One region of the Streptomyces sp. BPTC-684 genome, then DNA from elsewhere that is predicted to be linked to it. Evidence: riboswitches for the same ligand, from Rfam matches in the RefSeq annotation. Region 1 holds a riboswitch; the other holds the start of a gene.
What was found. A riboswitch is a leader RNA that binds a small molecule or an ion and turns the genes downstream of it on or off. The one in region 1 is predicted to bind S-adenosylmethionine.
Positions count from the first base shown of each region.

Region 2: it holds a riboswitch for S-adenosylmethionine, as region 1 does, so the genes downstream of both, thrC (threonine synthase) here and QIY60_RS20825 (aminotransferase class V-fold PLP-dependent enzyme) in region 1, are expected to answer to the same signal.

Region 1 is NZ_CP124863.1:4,713,310-4,717,514, forward strand. It holds gene QIY60_RS20815 (cytochrome bc complex cytochrome b subunit) at 1-415, shown strand, start outside; gene trpD (anthranilate phosphoribosyltransferase) at 553-1,617, shown strand; SAM riboswitch class IV at 1,712-1,829, shown strand; gene QIY60_RS20825 (aminotransferase class V-fold PLP-dependent enzyme) at 2,067-3,458, shown strand; gene QIY60_RS20830 (Lrp/AsnC ligand binding domain-containing protein) at 3,777-4,058, opposite strand; gene QIY60_RS20835 (rhomboid family intramembrane serine protease) at 4,055-4,205, opposite strand, start outside.
Region 2 is NZ_CP124863.1:3,352,061-3,356,265, reverse strand. It holds gene QIY60_RS15025 (cold-shock protein) at 1-88, opposite strand, end outside; gene QIY60_RS15020 (MoaD/ThiS family protein) at 550-825, opposite strand; gene thrC (threonine synthase) at 854-2,140, opposite strand; SAM riboswitch class I at 2,158-2,285, opposite strand; gene QIY60_RS15010 (glucosyl-3-phosphoglycerate synthase) at 2,438-3,385, shown strand; gene QIY60_RS15005 (trehalose-6-phosphate synthase) at 3,461-4,205, shown strand, end outside.

The DNA of each region.
Region 1 (4,205 bases):
CTTCCACCTGTCGCTCAACGCCATCACCTGGTTCGTCCGGATCGCGTTCTTCGTCGGCCCGGTCATCGCGTTCATCGTCACCAAGCGGATCTGCCTGGGCCTCCAGCGCCGGGACGCCGAGAAGGTGCTGCACGGTCGCGAGACCGGCATCATCAAGCGGCTGCCGCACGGTGAATTCGTCGAGGTCCACGAGCCGCTCGACGCGGGCCAGCTGTACAAGCTCACCGCGCACGAGCAGACCCGCCCGGCGGAGCTGCCCGCGGCCGTCGACGAGAACGGTGTCAAGCGCAAGGTCTCCGCGATGGAGAAGCTGCGCGTCAAGCTCCACAAGGGTTACTTCGGCGAGCAGAGCCAGATCGCCAAGCCGACCGCCGAGGAGTTCGAGGAGATCACCAGCGGCCACGGCCACCACTGATCCCCTCATAGCGAGACCGCTGTACGCCACACAGCACCAGGGCCCCGTCCACCGCGTGGACGGGGCCCTTCGCCGTCCCGCCGGGCTGGATAGGGTGTTCCCATTCCCATATCCGTCGATGGACCCAGGAGCGGACCATGAACGTTGTGACCCCGGTTGGCGGCGACAGCGTGGCGGCCTACTCCTGGCCGGGCGTACTGGACGCACTGCTGAACGGCACCGACCAGAGCGCCGAGGCGACCGCCTGGGCGATGGACCGGATCATGCGCGGCGAGGCGACCGACGCGCAGATCGCCGGGTTCGCGGTGGCCCTGCGCGCCAAGGGCGAGACGGTCGCCGAGATCACCGGCATGGTCCGCGCGATGTACGAGCACGCCAACCTCATCGAGGTGCCCGGCCGGACCGTGGACATCGTCGGCACCGGCGGCGACGGCGCCAAGACCGTCAACATCTCCACCATGTCCTCCATCGTGGTGGCGGGCACCGGCGCCAAGGTCGTCAAGCACGGCAACCGGGCCGCGTCCTCGGCCAGTGGCGCCTCCGACGTCCTGGAGAAGCTCGGCGTCAACCTGGACCTCACGCCCCGGCAGGTGGTCCAGGTCGCCGAGGAGGCGGGCGTCACCTTCTGCTTCGCGGTGAAGTTCCACCCCGCTCTGCGGTACGTCGCCGCCGCACGCCGCGAGCTCGGCATCCGCACGACCTTCAACTTCCTCGGTCCGCTCACCAACCCGGCCCGGGTCAAGGCCCAGGCCACCGGCGTCGCGGACGCGCGCATGGCGCCGATCGTGGCCGGGGTGCTCGCCGAGCGCGGCTCCTCCGCGCTGGTGTTCCGCGGCGACGACGGCATGGACGAGCTGACGACCACCGCGACCTCCCGGGTCTGGGTGGTACGGGACGGGGCCGTGCGCGAGGAGGCGTTCGACCCCAGGGACGTGGGCATCGACCTGGTGCCGGTCGAGGCGTTGCGCGGCGCGGACGCCTCGTACAACGCGGACGTGGCCCGGCGGCTGCTCGGCGGCGAGACCGGGCCGGTGCGGGACGCGGTGCTGCTCAACTCGGCGGCGGCGCTGGTCGCCCTGGAGCCGGGCTCGGGGAGCCTGGAGGAGCAGATCCGGGCCGGGATCGCCCAGGCGGCCGAGGCGATCGACTCCGGCGCGGCGCGGCGGGCCCTGGAGCGCTGGGTGGCCGCGAGCAACGCTTGAGGGCGTGCTGGTTGGGGCAGTGTGACGCAAGGCGCAGTCCGGCATCCGGACCGCGCCTTGCGCGTACGCGGACGTATGGCAGGATGCTTTCCAAGGTCATGAGTGACAGCGACTACGGCCCCGGCCCGCTGTCCGGCAACCCTCCGTCCGTGGCGGGGTGCCCCGGGTGAAGACCAGGTCGCAGGCAGCGAGGTCTGCGGCAAGCGCGGACCCCTGCGCACTCCGTTCGGAGTGGCGCGCCCCTGGGGTCCTGGTCCTCAAGGGAGCAGTCTCGTGAGCAAGCGAATGCGATAGGGCCTACGGCCCCTTTTCCTGTACACCTCCGCGGGCCCGTTCTGCCCGTGTTTCGAGGTCAACCCCCGTGCATCCGGCGCCCGTTGGGCTGCTGTGCCGTGCCGCGGGGGCTCCACAGTCATTCCTTTCGCCTTGACCTGCCGGGAGATACCGCCATGTCCGCACGCCTTTCCACCGCCGTTTCCGCCTCCTCCGCCGAATCCTCCGACGAAGCCTGCTGTGCGGCGCCGCTGCCGGTGCTCGGCCGGGACGTCACCGTGCCGCTGGTCACCGGGGGCGAGGTGACGTACGCGGCCCTCGACTACGCGGCGAGCGCCCCGGCCCTCCAGCGGGTGTGGGACGACGTGGCCGCGTACGCCCCCTACTACGGCAGCGTGCACCGCGGCGCGGGCTACCTCTCGCAGCTGTCCACGGACCTGTTCGAGAACAGCCGGGCGGCGGTGGCGGAGTTCCTGGACTGCCGCGCGGGCGACCAGGTGGTGTTCACCCGCTCGACGACGGACTCCCTGAACCTGCTGGCCCAGGTGGTCCCGGCCGACTGCCAGGTCTTCGTCTTCGAGACCGAGCACCACGCGTCGCTGCTGCCGTGGCGGGACGCGCGGGTGACCTACCTCAACGCGCCGCGTACGCCGCAGCAGGCGGTGCAGACGCTGGAGCGGGCGCTGGCGGACCGCGACCCGTACGGCCCGGCCCTGGTCTGCGTCACGGGCGCCTCCAATGTCACCGGTGAGCTGTGGCCGGTGAAGGAGCTGGCGGCGGCGGCGCACGCGCACGGGGCGCGGATCGTGCTCGACGCGGCGCAGCTGGCGCCCCACCACCCCGTCTCCGTACGGGAGTTGGACGTCGACTGGATCGCCTTCTCGGGCCACAAGCTGTACGCGCCGTTCGGCTCCGGGGTGCTGGCGGGCCGGGCGGACTGGCTCCAGGCGTCCGAGCCGTACCTCGCGGGCGGCGGCGCCTCCCGCAAGGTCGCCCGGCGCGCGGACGGCGGGGTGGACGTCGAGTGGCACGCCACGGCGGCCCGCCACGAGGCCGGATCGCCGAACGTGATCGGCGTGTACGCCATCGCGTCCGCCTGCAAGGCGCTCACGGAGGCGGGCTTCGAGGGCCTGGTGGAGCGGGAGAAGCACCTGATCGCGAAGGTGCGGGAGGGACTGGCGGCGGTTCCGGAAGTCCGCGTCCTGTCGCTGTTCGGCGACGACGCGCCCCGGGTCGGCGTGATCTCGTTCGTCGTCGACGGCTGGAACAGCTCGCACTTCGCGGCGGCGCTGTCGGCGGAGTACGGGATCGGGGTCCGCGACGGTCTGTTCTGCGCGCACCCGCTGGTACGCACGCTCCTCGGCAGCGAGCCGCAGGAGCCGGGCGAGTGCGGCGCGCCCGAGGCGGAGCCGGGCGAGCGCTCCCTGAACGCGATCCGGGTCAGCTTCGGGGCGGGCACGCCGGACGAGCACGTGGACCGCTTCGTGGGGGCGGTGCGGGAGCTGGTGCGGGACGGTGCGAAGTGGACGTACCACACGGAGGAGGGCCGCTGCGTGCCCGCGGTGTGAGTTGCCCCTCCCCGCCCCTTCCCGAAAGCCCTCTGGCGGGCGGCCGGGTGGTGGGTCGGGGTGGGCTGCTGGGGACTGCGCCCCCAGACCCCCCTGTGTTCGTCTGCGGACCGTGCTGGGTTGCTCGCGCAGTTCCCCGCGCCCCTAACCCCCAGGGGCGCGGGGAACTGCGCGACCAGCCACAGACGGCCCGCAGACGAACACGGCGGGGTGCAGGGGCCGCAGGCCCCGCCAAAGGGGTCCGGGGGCGTAGCCCCCGGGAGAGCCGCCTTCACCCCCACCCACCCCCGGAGGGTTTAGGGAAGGGGCGGGGTGGGGCTAGGCATCGAGGCCGATCGCGAACGCCGCCTCCAGGTCGTGTTGCGAATACGTGCGGAACGCCACGTGCGTGTCCGTGACCTCCACCCCGGGGATCTTGCTGATGCGGCCGGGGATGATGTCCGCCAGGTCGTCGTGGCGGGCCACCCGGACCAGGGCGATCAAGTCGTAGGTGCCGGTCACCGAGTACACCTCGCTGACGTTCTCCAGCGACGCGATCGACTCCGCGATCTCGGGGATCCGGTCCACGCTGGTCTTGATGAGCACGATCGCGGTGATCACGGCTGGTTCTCTCCCTCGGTGGCGGCCGACGCGGGGGGCTCCGGTCGTTTCGGTCGTTTCACTCTAGCCGCCCCGCGGAACCGGCCCCAGGCGTAGAGAAACCCCAGGCCGAAGCCGACGAGATGGGCCAGGTACGCCACCCCCGGC
Region 2 (4,205 bases), 1.4 Mb from region 1:
AGTGGACGAAAACATCCGCACCACCGTCGACCGCGATGAAGCCGTACCCCTTCTCCGCGTTGAACCACTTGACGGTGCCCTGAGCCATGCCTAACTCCCCTATTACTGGCCCTTGCACGGGACCGCACTTCGCGGACCCGGGTCAGACCTCCACCCTCCGACAGGAGAGGGTGTGCGCCGGAACGCGTCGACCGCGGCTGAATGTATCTGCCCAACTGCCCTCTGCAACAGGTCAATCGGACGAGAATTCCGGGCAGGGGTGAAGAGCGGAATGCCGCGAAATTCAGCATTCCGGGGCAAGTCGGGCCGGGCAAAGCGCACTTAAGGAGCAATATGCTCGAACACTTTGACTGCTTCTCGACGCCGGTTCGTCGCGTTCTCATATGCACGTGGCACGCACAACGACGGGGACTTCCCCACTGTACCGCGCTCAACCACACTGAATTGCCCCCTCCGCTTAGCTTGCGGAGGGGGCAATTCAGGTAACTGTGCGTGTGGCGCGCCGATGTTCGGCCTATGTTCAGCAGCCGCCCGCACTGTGCTCGATGGTCAGCCTCCGGCGACGGCGGGAATGATCGAGACCCCGGCGCCGTCCGGCGTCGCCGTCTCCAGGCCCTGCTCGAAGCGGACGTCGTCGTCGTTGACGTACACGTTGACGAAGCGGCGCAGCTTGCCCTGGTCGTCCAGGACCCGGGCGGCGATCCCGGTGTGGTTCTTCTCCAGGTCGGCGATGACCTCGGCGAGGGTGGCACCCTCGGCCGCGACCTCGGCCTTGCCGCCGGTGTACGTACGGAGAATGGTGGGGATGCGGACGTTGACGCTCATGGTGTGCTGCCTTTCCGTGGCCGGTGGGTCAGTGGGCGAGGCCCGCGTCGCGGAACGCGTCCAGGCTCGGGCGGATCGTCGCGGTCGGGCCGGTCGTCGGGGCCACGGCGTCCAGGGTCTTGAGGCCGTCCCCCGTGTTGAGGACGACAGTAGTGAGCGCCGGGTCGAGCAGCCCGCTTTCGATGAGCTTGCGTGTGACACCGACCGTCACGCCGCCCGCCGTCTCGGCGAAGATGCCCTCGGTCCGGGCGAGCAGCTTGATCGCGTCCACGACCTGCTCGTCGTTGACGTCCTCCACCGCGCCGCCGGTGCGCCGGGCGATGTCCAGGACGTACGGGCCGTCCGCCGGGTTGCCGATGGCCAGCGACTTGGCGATGGTGTCCGGCTTCTGCGGCCGGACGACGTCGTGGCCCGCCTTGAAGGCGGTGGACACCGGAGAGCAGCCCTCCGCCTGAGCACCGAAGATCTTGTACGGCTTGTCCTCGACGAGCCCCAGCTTGATCAGCTCCTGGAGACCCTTGTCGATCTTCGTGAGCTGCGAGCCCGAGGCGATCGGGATGACGATCTGGTCGGGCAGCCGCCAGCCGAGCTGCTCGCAGATCTCGTACGCGAGCGTCTTGGAGCCCTCGCCGTAGTACGGGCGCAGGTTCACGTTCACGAAGCCCCAGCCCTCGCCGAGCGGGTCCCCGATGAGCTCCGAGCAGAAGCGGTTGACGTCGTCGTAGTTGCCCTCGATGCCGACCAGCTCGCCGCCGTACACCGCGGCCATGACGACCTTGCCCTGCTCCAGGTCGTGCGGGATGAACACGCAGGAGCGCAGTCCGGCCCGGGCGGCGGCCGCGCCGACCGCGCCCGCGAGGTTGCCGGTGGAGGAGCAGGAGAGCGTGGTGAAGCCGAAGGCGCGGGCGGCCTCGACGGCGATCGCGACGACGCGGTCCTTGAAGGAGTGCGTCGGGTTGCCGGAGTCGTCCTTGACGTAGAGGCCGCCGGTGACGCCCAGCTCGCGGGCGAGGTTGTCGGCCTTGACGAGCTTGGTGAATCCCGGATTCAGGTTAGGCTTTTCAGCCACATTGGCCGGAACGGGCAGCAGGGGCGCATAGCGCCAGATGTTGTCCGGGCCCGCTTCGATACGCTGGCGCAGCGCCTCGGGGTCACCCGTCGGAAGGTCGTACGCGACTTCGAGCGGCCCGAAACACAGGGCGCAGGCGAAGATGGGGCCGAGGTCGAACCGCTCGCCGCATTCCCGGCAGGAAAGCGCGACGGCGGGACCGAGGTTCACAGTGGTGGCGGCATTGGCGACGGTGTGCACAGCCATGATGGCGAGGCCCTTTCTCCTCATCTTCCCCATGGCGCATTTCGCCATGAGACGGAATTGGCACCTTCCCCACCGTGACCTCGCGGTCGGCAGGAGGGTTGCCGGGACTTCAACGGGCCGTTCCCTCAGTCCCTCTGGATGAGCGCTGTGGCACTGGGTCCAGGACCCAGGCATTTGTTCGCGCGACGACCCCGACATGCGACGGTCATCCGCGTTGTTCAAGACTGTAACCGAAGGCCCGGACGGTTGAGATAGTCGTCCGAACCGCGAGATGGATCACAGAGGAGGCTCCGGCCCGTGTTGGAAGAGGTGGAGCGCTGGCTGAGCAGGCGTTCCTGGTCGGCGGCCGACCGCACGCTGGACGCGATCCTGGCCGCCAAGCGCCGCAGCGCCACCACGGTCAGCGTCGTCCTGCCGGCGCTCGACGAAGAGGCCACGGTCGGCCAGATCGTCGCCGCGATCCGGCGCGAGCTGATGACCGCGGCGGTGCCGCTGGTGGACGAGCTGGTGGTGGTCGACTCCGGCTCCACCGACCGTACGGCCGAGGTCGCGGCCGCCGCGGGCGCCCGGGTGGTGCACCGGGACGCGATCCTGCCCCGGATACCGGCCCTGCCCGGCAAGGGCGAGGTCCTGTGGCGCTCCCTGCTGGTCACCACGGGTGACGTCGTCTGCTTCGTCGACGCGGACCTGAGGGACTTCGACCCGGCCTTCGTGTCCGGGATCGTCGGGCCGCTCCTGACCGACCCGGACGTGGACTTCGTCAAGGCGATGTACGACCGGCCGTTCGGCGACTCCCCAGGTCAGGGCGGTCGGGTCACCGAACTCGTGGCCCGTCCCCTGCTCAACCTGCACTGGCCGCAGCTGGCCGGGTTCGTCCAGCCGCTGGGCGGCGAGTACGCGGCCCGGCGCTCGCTCCTGGAGCGGCTGCCGTTCCCCGTCGGTTACGGAGTGGAGCTGGGCCTGCTCGTCGACGCGCTGCACACGGTCGGCCTGGACGCGCTGGCCCAGGTCGACGTGGGCGTGCGCAAACACCGCCACCAGGACGGCCAGGCGCTCGGCCGGATGGCCGCGGCGATCTACCGCACGGCCCAACTCCGGCTCTCCCGGGCCCACTTGGTGCGCCCGACGCTGACGCAGTTCGAGCGGGGCGAGGACGGCTTCGTGCCGCGTACGTACGCGGTGGACACCGAGGAGCGGCCGCCGATGCGCGAAATCGGGGAGTACGCGGTGCATCGGGCGGCGTAACACGGGATGAGTATCGGGGGGCGGTCCTCGCCTTCGCACGTTTGAGGCATTCCGGGACGGGCTAGGTTCGTCTCCATGGTCTCCGCGCGCGCTGCCCAGGTCGCTGCCCAGGTTCTCGTCGCGTCCAACCGCGGCCCCGTCTCGTACGCCCTCGGCGCCGACGGGACGCTGACCTCCCGGCGCGGTGGCGGCGGCCTGGTCTCCGGCCTGTCCGCCATCGGCGCCGAGGCGAACGCCCTCTGGGTCTGCTCGGCGCTCGGCGACGGCGACCGGGAGGCCGTGCGGCGCGGGGTGGGAGAGGCGGGCGTGCGGATGCTCGACATCGACGCGGGGACGCACGCGGACGCGTACAACGGCATCGCGAACTCGGTGCTGTGGTTCGTCCACCACATGCTGTACCAGACGCCCCTGGAGCCGGTCTTCGACGCGGAGTTCCGGCGTCGGTGGGGCGCGTACGAGACGTACAACCGGGCGTTCGCGCAGGCGCTCGCGGAGGAGGCGGCGGCGGGGGCCTCGGTGGTGGTCCAGGACTACCACCTGGCGCTGGTGCCGGGCCTGCTCCGGGAGCTCCGCCCCGACCTGCGGATCGGCCACTTCTCGCACACGCCGTGGGCGCCGCCGGAGTACTTCCGGATGCTCCCGGACGACGTGGCGGAGCAGCTGCTGCGGGGGATGCTCGGCGCGGACCGGCTCGGCTTCCTGACGCGGCGCTGGGCGGACGCGTTCACGCGCTGCTGCGCGGACGTGGTCGGCGGCACCGGCTCCACCCGGATCGGGGTGTACGGCCTGGGCGCGGACGCGGAGTTCCTGCGGCGGCGCG